One region of the Bacillus sp. 41-22 genome, then DNA from elsewhere that is predicted to be linked to it. Evidence: riboswitches for the same ligand, from Rfam matches in the RefSeq annotation. Region 1 holds a riboswitch; the other holds the start of a gene.
The links. Region 1 has a riboswitch for thiamine pyrophosphate ahead of LCF45_RS23745 (energy-coupled thiamine transporter ThiT). Riboswitches for the same ligand answer to the same signal wherever they lie in the genome.
Positions count from the first base shown of each region.

Region 1 (4,934 bases):
TAACAAAACTAATATGTCCTTACATGTTATTTCCAAAATACAGCCAATATAATATGACATTCTAGATAAAACATTGTATTCCTAATATATTCTCATTAATCCTCTTCAGAATTGACATATTTTTATGCACTTTCACTAAATTACATTATTGTAATGTTACTGTAAGCTAACTCGATAGTTACGTTTCAATATTTCTTATACACTAATACCAGAAGCAACAAACAAGCTTCTCATAATTTCAGGACTAATACAAAAAATGTATTTACTATAAAACATATAAAAGGAGCAATCATCATGAAAAAATTAGTAGGAATCGGATTAGCAGCAGCAATTTCATTCGGAGCATTATCAGGTTGTTCTTTATTAGGAGAAAAAGCGAACGGCTTTGTACTATACGGAACAGATGAGCAAATTCAACAAGTTACAGATAAAAATAAAAAAGAAGTGAAAGAAAAAGACTTCTATAAAATGAAAATGACAACATTAGAGGGTAAAAAAGTTCTTGTAATGGATAAGAAAACTGGTGAAGAACTGGTGAAAAAAGAATTACTTAGCAAAGTTGATAAAAACGATGATACAAAACCACTTGATAAATTACCAGCTGTAACAACAGAAGAAGGCGTGTTATTTGCAAAAGAGAAAGTAGAAAATGCTACACTTGATGGGGCAAAATTAAAATACGAAGGCAACACAATTATCGGAAGTGGCCGTGCATATGCAGACATGTTCGCAATTGTTGACGATGCAACTTATGGAAATGTAAAAGGTGATGAAAAATCTGTTGGTGTATTAAAATTCGATAAAGACCCTAGTAAAGAATTCCCTGGTTACAACGGAGTAGAAGCTTCTCAGCTTGTAAAAATTAAAAAGTAAACAAAAAAGCTTTGCGAAATTCGCAAAGCTTTTTTCTATTTATGAGCAATTTGCTCCATATCTGGACTACAAGTTTGCGACTGACATGACTTACTTAAAGAGCATGCTGCGCATTTTCCCTTTTTACTTCTCTTTACAAAATTAACTAACGTATATGCTGCATAACCAAAAATGATAGCTCCAATTATAATATTGACCATCACCGCGATACATCTCCTTCTAGAATCCGAGTAAGGACCCAACTTGGTATATAATGAGCGTTAATACATAAGCAACAACGAGCGGATAAACGACAGAGAAAACTGTCCATTTCATCGATCCTGTTTCACGTTTAATAACAGCTACTGTCGCTAAGCACGGAACATATAATAAAATAAAGAACATAAATGCATAGGCTGATAGCGCAGTATAATGTGCTCCCATTACATTTCCTAGCACATCTTCTTTAACCGCATAAATAATTGCCATCGTAGAAACGACAACTTCTTTCGCTAAAAATCCTGTTAAAAGGGATGCTGCAGCTTGCCACGTTCCAAAGCCGAGCGGTGCAAAAAGTGGTGCAATAAATCCACCAATCATCGCTAAGAAACTGTCTCCCATATCAACACCAAATCCTGATGGACCTGCATAGTTTAATAACCAAATGACAACAGAACCACCGAAGATGAATGTACCCGCTTTACGAACAAATCCTTTACCTTTCTCCCACGTGCTCAGCCATAACGTTTTCGCTTGCGGCACACGGTAAGGTGGTAGTTCAATTACAAAAATAGATTTTTCTGCTTTTAAAATAGTAAGAGACATAATTTTTGTAACGAGTAATGCAAGAACAATCCCTGCGATATATAAAGAGAACACAACAGTCGCCTGACTATGAGGGAAGAAAACTCCCGCAAATAGTGCATATACAGGTAAACGTGCCGAACAAGACATAAACGGTGTTACAAGAACTGTAAGTAACCTTTCTTTTTCTTGTTCAATCGTTCTCGCTGCCATAATACCTGGAACGTTACATCCAAAGCCGATAATCATCGGAATAAATGCTTTTCCGTTTAAACCGAAAAACTCCATAATTCTATCCATAACAACTGCAATTCGTGCCATATATCCTGAGTCTTCTAATAATGAAATGAAGAAGAATAGTGCAAAGATTTGTGGAACGAATACTAATACCGCACCAACACCAGCAATAATACCTTCTGTAACGAGTGCTTGAATAAAGTCAGAAGCCCCAACACTTGTGAGCCCAGCTGTAACCCAATCAGTAAGTTGTCCGCCAAAAAATCCATCAAGCATATCAGATAAAGGTGTACCAATCCACGTAAACGTAACCTGAAAAATAAAAAACATAACTGCTAAAAAGATTGGAAGTCCTAAAATTTTATGTGTAATTAACCTATCAATTTTTTCTGAAAAAGGAATTTTTCCTTCTTTCTCATGTTGCATAACATTTGTTTTTAACTTTTCAATATACGCTTCACGAGTCTTGTAAATGTGCTCTTCCAACGTACAATCAAGTTTTCCATCTAAACGAGATCGAATGGCTATAAGTTCCTTATAAATTGGTAATGCTTTCATTTCTTTTTCTACTACTTCGTTATTGCTTAAAAATTGAAGGGCTAACCATCTCGGATGCTCATAATTCGCTGTCTCTAAAAGAGCGATTACCTCTCCAATTCCTTCATCCATTTGTACGCCATATGAAATAATGAATGGCTTTTTCTCTTTTTGTTTCTCTTCATGAAGAGTAGTAAGTAATTCTTCACAGCCTTTTCCGGTTCTTGCGATGACAGGAACGACTGTTACACCTAATATTTCTGATAGCCTTTTTACATTAATCACAATTCCTCTTTGCTTTGCCACATCAATCATATTTAAACCAATTGAAACGGGCTTACCAAATTCAAGTAATTGCAATGTTAAATGCATATTTCGCTCAAATTGAGAAGAATCCACTATATTTAACATATGATGAAATTCATCTGTTAGTAGAAAATTCGTAACGACACCTTCATCACGTGAAACTGGATTCAAATCATAAACGCCTGGTAAATCAATTAATGTTCCTTGCTTATCTTTTAATTTACCAACCTTCTTTTCTACTGTTACACCGCTCCAGTTTCCTACATATTCATAAGAACCAGTAAGTGCATTAAATAATGATGTTTTCCCTGTATTCGGATTCCCTAGCAAAGCAACCTTATTCACGCTAATTCCACCTTTATCATTTTCGCGTCACAATGACGAATACTAATTAACTGTCCACGACACTCCAATGTACAAGGACCTTTAAACATCGCTTTCTGTTTCAAGCGAAGTTCGCTTCCTTCCGCGAGACCGAAAGCAGCTAGTCTACGCTTTAATAACTGATCTAAAGACTGAATACTTTTTACTAACACTTTCTCGCCAATTTTAATATCTACTAAGCTCATAACCTTCCCCCTCAGAAGAGAATGATAATTATTTTCAGAAAAATTATATCATACTCTATTTCAATTGGACTATACCCTTTTGCTTCATATTTATTAACATTTCGCTACAATTCTATTTCAATAATTGTCATACGGTATTCATTTGCCATTCTCATCCATTTCGCTTACAATGAACAATAGCAAATAAAGAATCTCGTTATCACAGGGGGAGCCTTACCGCTGAGAGGGAACAATTCGTTCCGACCCTTTGAACCTGTTAGTTAATGCTAACGCAGGAATTGTGCAAACGTCCGAAATACACACCTCTTTTTTTATTTACGTATTTCGTATCCTCCTATGATATCTATTCTTTTTTTGCAACTTGGATTTAGGGGGAGACAACATGCGTAACACCAATTTACAAGCGATGATCGAATCTGCTATTCTTGCAGCCTTCGCCTTGGTCATCGATATTTTACCACTTTCAATCAAAATATCAGCAACAGGCGGTTCCATCTCATTCGCTATGATTCCTATCTTTATTATCGCATACCGCTGGGGCTTCAAAATGGCTTTCTTAGGAGGCTTAATTTGGGGATTATTACAAATTGTCGTAGGCGATGCCATTATCGTCACACCAATTCAAGTAATCATTGAATACTTCGTTGCTTTCGCATTCATTGGATTTGCTGGTTTATTCTATCGTCCAATTCAAAAAGCACTTCTAGCATCTAATAAGAATGGAAACGAACAATCAAACTTAAGTAGCCGTAAAGATAAGCCTTCATCAAAACAAAACCAAGGAAAGAAAGTAATTGGATACATTATCATTGCTACTTTTATCGGTAGTCTAGCTCGTTACTTCTGTCACTTTATTGCCGGTATTATTTTCTGGGGACAATATGCACCGAAAGGTCAATCAGCTATTCTATATTCTTTAATATTTAACGGTAGCACAATGATTGGTTCCTATATTCTATGTACCGTTTTACTTATATTTTTATTTATCACTTCACCAAGATTATTCAAAAGCATAAGTGCTTATCAAATAAATTCACAAAAAAAGGGCGCTTAACTTAGCGCTCTTTTTTCACATCGTAATATCAATTAAAAATACAATAAATGCACAAAAGAAAATAAATACCATTATACTTAGCCAATTGCTATGCACGGTTCATCGACTCCTTACATAACCTCATTTTCTATTCAAAGTATACTGTTTAGAAGTAAAGATTAGGTAAAGATAATATGAAAATAAATTAAAAAAGCGTAGATAGTATTGTCTACGCTTTTTTCGGTAAATAGAAGTAAAATAACACACCATCTTTTGTATTCTTGACCCCATATTCAGCATTGTGCAGCTCTAAAATGTTTTTTGAAATCGCAAGGCCAAGCCCGGTTCCACCTTGTGAACGTTTCCGTGCCGCATCTACTCGATAAAAACGATCCCAAATTTTATCTAATTGTTCTTCTTCAATGTGGGCACCCTTATTTTCAATACACACTTTTATATAATTCTTCTCGTCTATTGTGGAAATAATAATATCCTCTTTATCTGGTGTATAACGTATTGCATTCGTAATGAAGTTCACAATTACTTGTTCAATTCTATTTTGATTCCCAACCACTTCAGCTGGACATATATGTTTG
Region 1 is NZ_CP084035.1:4,613,351-4,618,284, forward strand. It holds gene LCF45_RS23725 (lipoprotein BA_5634 family protein) at 295-873, shown strand; gene LCF45_RS23730 (FeoB-associated Cys-rich membrane protein) at 909-1,076, opposite strand; gene feoB (ferrous iron transport protein B) at 1,093-3,081, opposite strand; gene LCF45_RS23740 (FeoA family protein) at 3,078-3,305, opposite strand; TPP riboswitch at 3,500-3,601, shown strand; gene LCF45_RS23745 (energy-coupled thiamine transporter ThiT) at 3,688-4,359, shown strand; gene LCF45_RS23750 (sensor histidine kinase) at 4,568-4,934, opposite strand, start outside.

Region 2 (4,934 bases), 360 kb from region 1:
TTGATAAGGTTATATCTTATTTAAAAGGGGATTCTTTAGGGGGAGAGAACAATGAACATATGGACACAAGTTTACGATCCGTTCGGTAACATTTGGATTTCGGCAGCAGTCGCACTTATTCCAATCATCTTTTTTTTCTTAGCTTTAGCGGTTTTCCGCATGAAGGGGTATGTGGCAGGATTTATTACAGTTGTATTAACGATTTTGGTGGCGTTATTTGCGTATAAAATGCCATTCACAATGGCAATGGCAGCGACCGGATACGGTTTCTTATACGGATTATGGCCAATTGCGTGGATTATCATTATGTCAGTATTTTTATATAAAATTTCTGTGAAAACAGGTCAATTTGATGTCATTCGTGCATCTGTATTATCCATTACGAATGACCATCGTTTACTCGTTATTTTAATTGGATTTTCATTTGGAGCATTTTTGGAAGGGGCAGCAGGATTTGGTGCACCAGTAGCGATTACGGCAGCGCTTCTGGCAGGCCTTGGGCTAAATCCTTTATATGCAGCAGGTCTTTGTTTAATCGCAAATACTGCACCAGTAGCGTTCGGAGCGATGGGGATTCCGATTACAGTTGCTGGACAAGTGACAGGCATTGATCCGCATAAAATTGGACAAATGGCTGGGCATCAATTACCGTTCTTATCTTTATTTGTTCCGTTCTTTATCGTATTTTTAATGGATGGCTTTAAAGGAGTAAGACAAACGTGGCCTGCTTTATTTGTAGCGGGTAGTTCATTTGCAATTACACAGTTTATTACAGCGACGTTTTTAGGACCAGAACTTCCGGATATTACGTCAGCGCTTGTAAGTTTAGTAAGTTTATCGCTATTCTTAAAAGTTTGGCAGCCGAAAGAAATTTATCAAACTAAGCAAGCGAATAGTGAAGTAGCAGCAACGACGACGGCGACATCTATGCCGAAACTAACGGTAGGAAAAGTAGTAAAAGCGTGGTCTCCGTTCATTATTTTGACTGTGATGGTAGTCATCTGGAGCCAAAGTTTCTTTAAAGCGTTATTCGCTCCGGGCGGCGCTTTAGAAAGTCTCGTATTTAAATTTGAAGTTCCAAGCTTGCACAATTTAGTAATGAAAGCAGAGCCTATTGTAAATAAACCAACACCTTATGAAGCAATCTTGAAATTAGATATTTTATCAGCGACTGGAACAGCAATTTTAATTGCTTGTATCATTTCTATCTTTATTTTGAAAATGAGTGCAAAAGATGCAGTAGCAACATTTAAAGAAACGTTAAATGAACTAAAAATGCCAATTCTATCTATTGGATTCGTATTAGGATTCGCATTTATCGCAAACTATTCTGGTCTATCTTCTACATTAGCGTTAGCACTTGCAGGAACTGGCGGATTATTCCCGTTCTTCTCACCATTCTTAGGATGGATTGGCGTATTCTTAACAGGATCAGATACGTCAGCGAACGCACTGTTCTCGAATTTACAAGCAATTACAGCGCAGCAAGTCGGTGTATCTGAAGTGCTTCTTGTTGCAGCAAATACAACGGGCGGTGTAACAGGTAAAATGATTTCTCCGCAATCAATTGCGATTGCTTGTGCGGCAGTTGGACTTGCTGGGAAAGAGTCAGATTTGTTCCGTTTTACATTGAAGCATAGTTTATTCTTCGTTACTATTGTTGGGATTATGACGTATGTGCAGGCTTATTATTTAACTTGGATGATTCCGTAAACAACAAAAGAAATAAACTTTGCATTTTTCAGATTATAGTGTATGATGGGAAAGTATTGAAAATTAAATCAGTGATAAACTAGGGGTGCCTAACGTATGCGTAGGCTGAGAGAGAAGCGTGTGAACTTCTTAACCCTTTGGACCTGATCTGGCTCGTACCAGCGTAGGGAAGTTAACGGCTTTACATAATTATGTCTTTATGAGCCAGGTCCTTATTCTTTTATGGACCTGGCTCTTTTTATTTTGGCATGCGCTGGCCATATCTCGTCCTTGTCACGAACAGGGGGGCAACAAAAGTTATGAAACAGTCTGTTTCAGCTGAGCAAATTGAATTGAAATCGAGTTTACCAGGAAGTAAGAAAGTGTATGTGGATGGAACACGTGAAGGTATGAAAGTACCAATGCGCGAGATTGAACAAAGCGATACGAACGGTGTTCAAAATCCGCCAATCCGTGTGTATGATACGAGTGGACCTTATACAGATCCAGAGTATAAAGTGGAGCTGGAAAAAGGGATTCCAACGCCGCGCCACTCTTGGACCTTGGGGCGTGGTGATGTGGAAGCTTATGAAGGACGCGAAATTAAACCTGAGGATGACGGTGTGAAAGTAGCTTCAAAACATACACCTGTTTTCCCGCAAATGGATCGTAAGCCGCTTAGAGCGAAGCAAGGTGCAAATGTTTCGCAAATGCATTATGCGCGTAATGGCATTATTACGTCTGAGATGGAATATGTTGCGATTCGTGAAGGGGTAGAGCCTGAATTTGTTCGTAAGGAGATTGCAGAAGGTCGTGCGATTTTGCCGGCGAACATTAACCATCCTGAAGCGGAACCGATGATAATTGGACGTAATTTTCACGTGAAGGTAAATGCAAATATCGGAAACTCTGCTGTATCGTCTTCTATTGCAGAAGAAGTAGAGAAGATGACGTGGGCGACTCGCTGGGGTGCAGATACGATTATGGATTTATCTACAGGTAAAAACATTCATACAACACGTGAGTGGATTATTCGTAATGCTCCGGTACCAGTTGGAACTGTGCCAATTTATCAAGCGCTTGAAAAAGTAAACGGAATTGCAGAGGATTTAACGTGGGAAGTGTATCGTGATACGTTAATTGAGCAGGCGGAGCAAGGCGTTGATTACTTCACGATTCACGCTGGTGTATTACTTCGTTACATTCCAATTACTGCAAAGCGTATGACAGGTATTGTTTCGCGCGGTGGTTCAATTATGGCGCAGTGGTGTTTATTCCATCATAAAGAAAACTTCCTATATACTCACTTTGAAGAGATTTGTGAAATTATGAAGCAGTACGATGTTTCATTCTCTCTTGGAGATGGATTACGTCCAGGTTCTATTGCAGATGCAAATGACGAAGCGCAGTTTTCTGAGCTTGAAACACTTGGTGAATTAACAAAAATTGCTTGGAAACATGATGTGCAAGTTATGATTGAAGGACCTGGGCATGTACCGATGCATTTAATTAAAGAAAATATGGAGAAAGAACTTGATATTTGTCAGGGTGCGCCGTTCTATACACTTGGGCCGTTAACGACAGATATTGCACCAGGTTATGATCATATTACTTCAGCGATTGGTGCTGCGATGATCGGCTGGTTTGGAACGGCGATGCTTTGTTATGTAACCCCGAAAGAACATTTAGGTTTACCGAACAAAGATGATGTTCGCGAAGGGGTTATTACGTACAAAATCGCTGCGCATGCAGCCGACCTTGCGAAAGGGCATAAAACGGCTCATCAGCGTGATGATGCACTTTCAAAAGCACGATTTGAATTCCGTTGGCGCGACCAATTTAATTTATCTTTAGATCCTGAACGCGCGATGGAGTACCATGATGAAACGTTGCCAGCAGAAGGGGCGAAAACAGCGCATTTCTGTTCAATGTGTGGCCCAAAGTTTTGTAGTATGAGAATTTCACATGATATTCGTGAATATGCGAAAGAAAATGACTTAGAAACGACAGAAGCAATTGAAAAAGGAATGAAAGAGAAAGCGGTAGAATTCAAAGAAACTGGTAGTCACTTATATCAATAACACGTTACACCTCTTTACTTGATTGATCACACTGTACCTAACTTAAATATAGAAGAAGCCCCCTTTGCTAAGACGGTAGCAAAGGGGGCTTCTGTCGTCTATCCCGCTATTTGTGGGCAGTAAAACTCCCACCTCAAAATTCGGCTGGAGCAAGGAAGTTAGGTGGGAGATAAACTGCCCGTAAACGCCCGATTGGTGCGGGCTAATAATCAGTGGGGGATGAACACCTACCCACTGATTAAAGTTTCACTTTATAAGGTGAAGAATAATTGTACCCAGTAGTATAAGAGGAATAATGTGACGACTGTTGTGAGTGGGATTACGATGAGAGATACGCTTAAATAATCTTTCCATTTCACTTTAATTTTGTTTTGTCTTAAGATATACATCCAAATGAGGGAAGCTAGTGTACCGATTGGTAATAATAGTGAACCGATGTCACTACCGATGATATTTGCGAGATAGATAGTTTTTAATGTGACTGGATCTAGTCCCATTTCTGTTAATGTGATTGTACCAATCATAAGTGCAGGGTGGTTATTGAAGACGTTAGAGAGGAGGGAAACGAGTCCGCCCATTGCAAAGCTGGCATAGAGTAGATGCTGACTTACAACTGGTTCGAGCCAACTTACAAGTGCCGCTGTTAACCCTGCGTTATGAAGCCCGTAAATAATTACATACATAGAGAAAGCGAAAATTAAAATGTGCCACGGTGTCTTTTTCAAAATATCGACTGGGTTTGTTCGTAAGTAGTACCATCTCCAGATGAGAAGAACGAGTGAACCGAGTACGGCAACGATTTCGATTGGAATCGATAAGAAGGATGCAACGAATAGAAGACAGCGCATAAGGAAGACGAAGCCTAATACTTTTAACATGAATTTCGTACGTTTTTGTTTCGTATTAACAGAATTTTGTCCTTTTAACGGATGGAAGTTTTTCGTGAAGAAAATTTCTTCAATATCATATGAAGAAACAGGCAATCTTTCTGGAATTTTTTTCTTTAAAACTGTATACATGAGCCATGACATAAACAGTAGCCCTAATGTCGCAGGTACAAACATCATAGCTGTATGCATATAAAGAGTCATATTAACAATATTTAATGCGATTAAGTTTACGATATTACTTACACCGATTGGTGCACTAGATGCAGTGGCA
Region 2 is NZ_CP084035.1:4,973,371-4,978,304, reverse strand. It holds gene lldP (L-lactate permease) at 52-1,713, shown strand; TPP riboswitch at 1,785-1,900, shown strand; gene thiC (phosphomethylpyrimidine synthase ThiC) at 2,013-3,773, shown strand; gene LCF45_RS25680 (arsenic transporter) at 4,025-4,934, opposite strand, start outside.
Region 2: it holds a riboswitch for thiamine pyrophosphate, as region 1 does, so the genes downstream of both, thiC (phosphomethylpyrimidine synthase ThiC) here and LCF45_RS23745 (energy-coupled thiamine transporter ThiT) in region 1, are expected to answer to the same signal.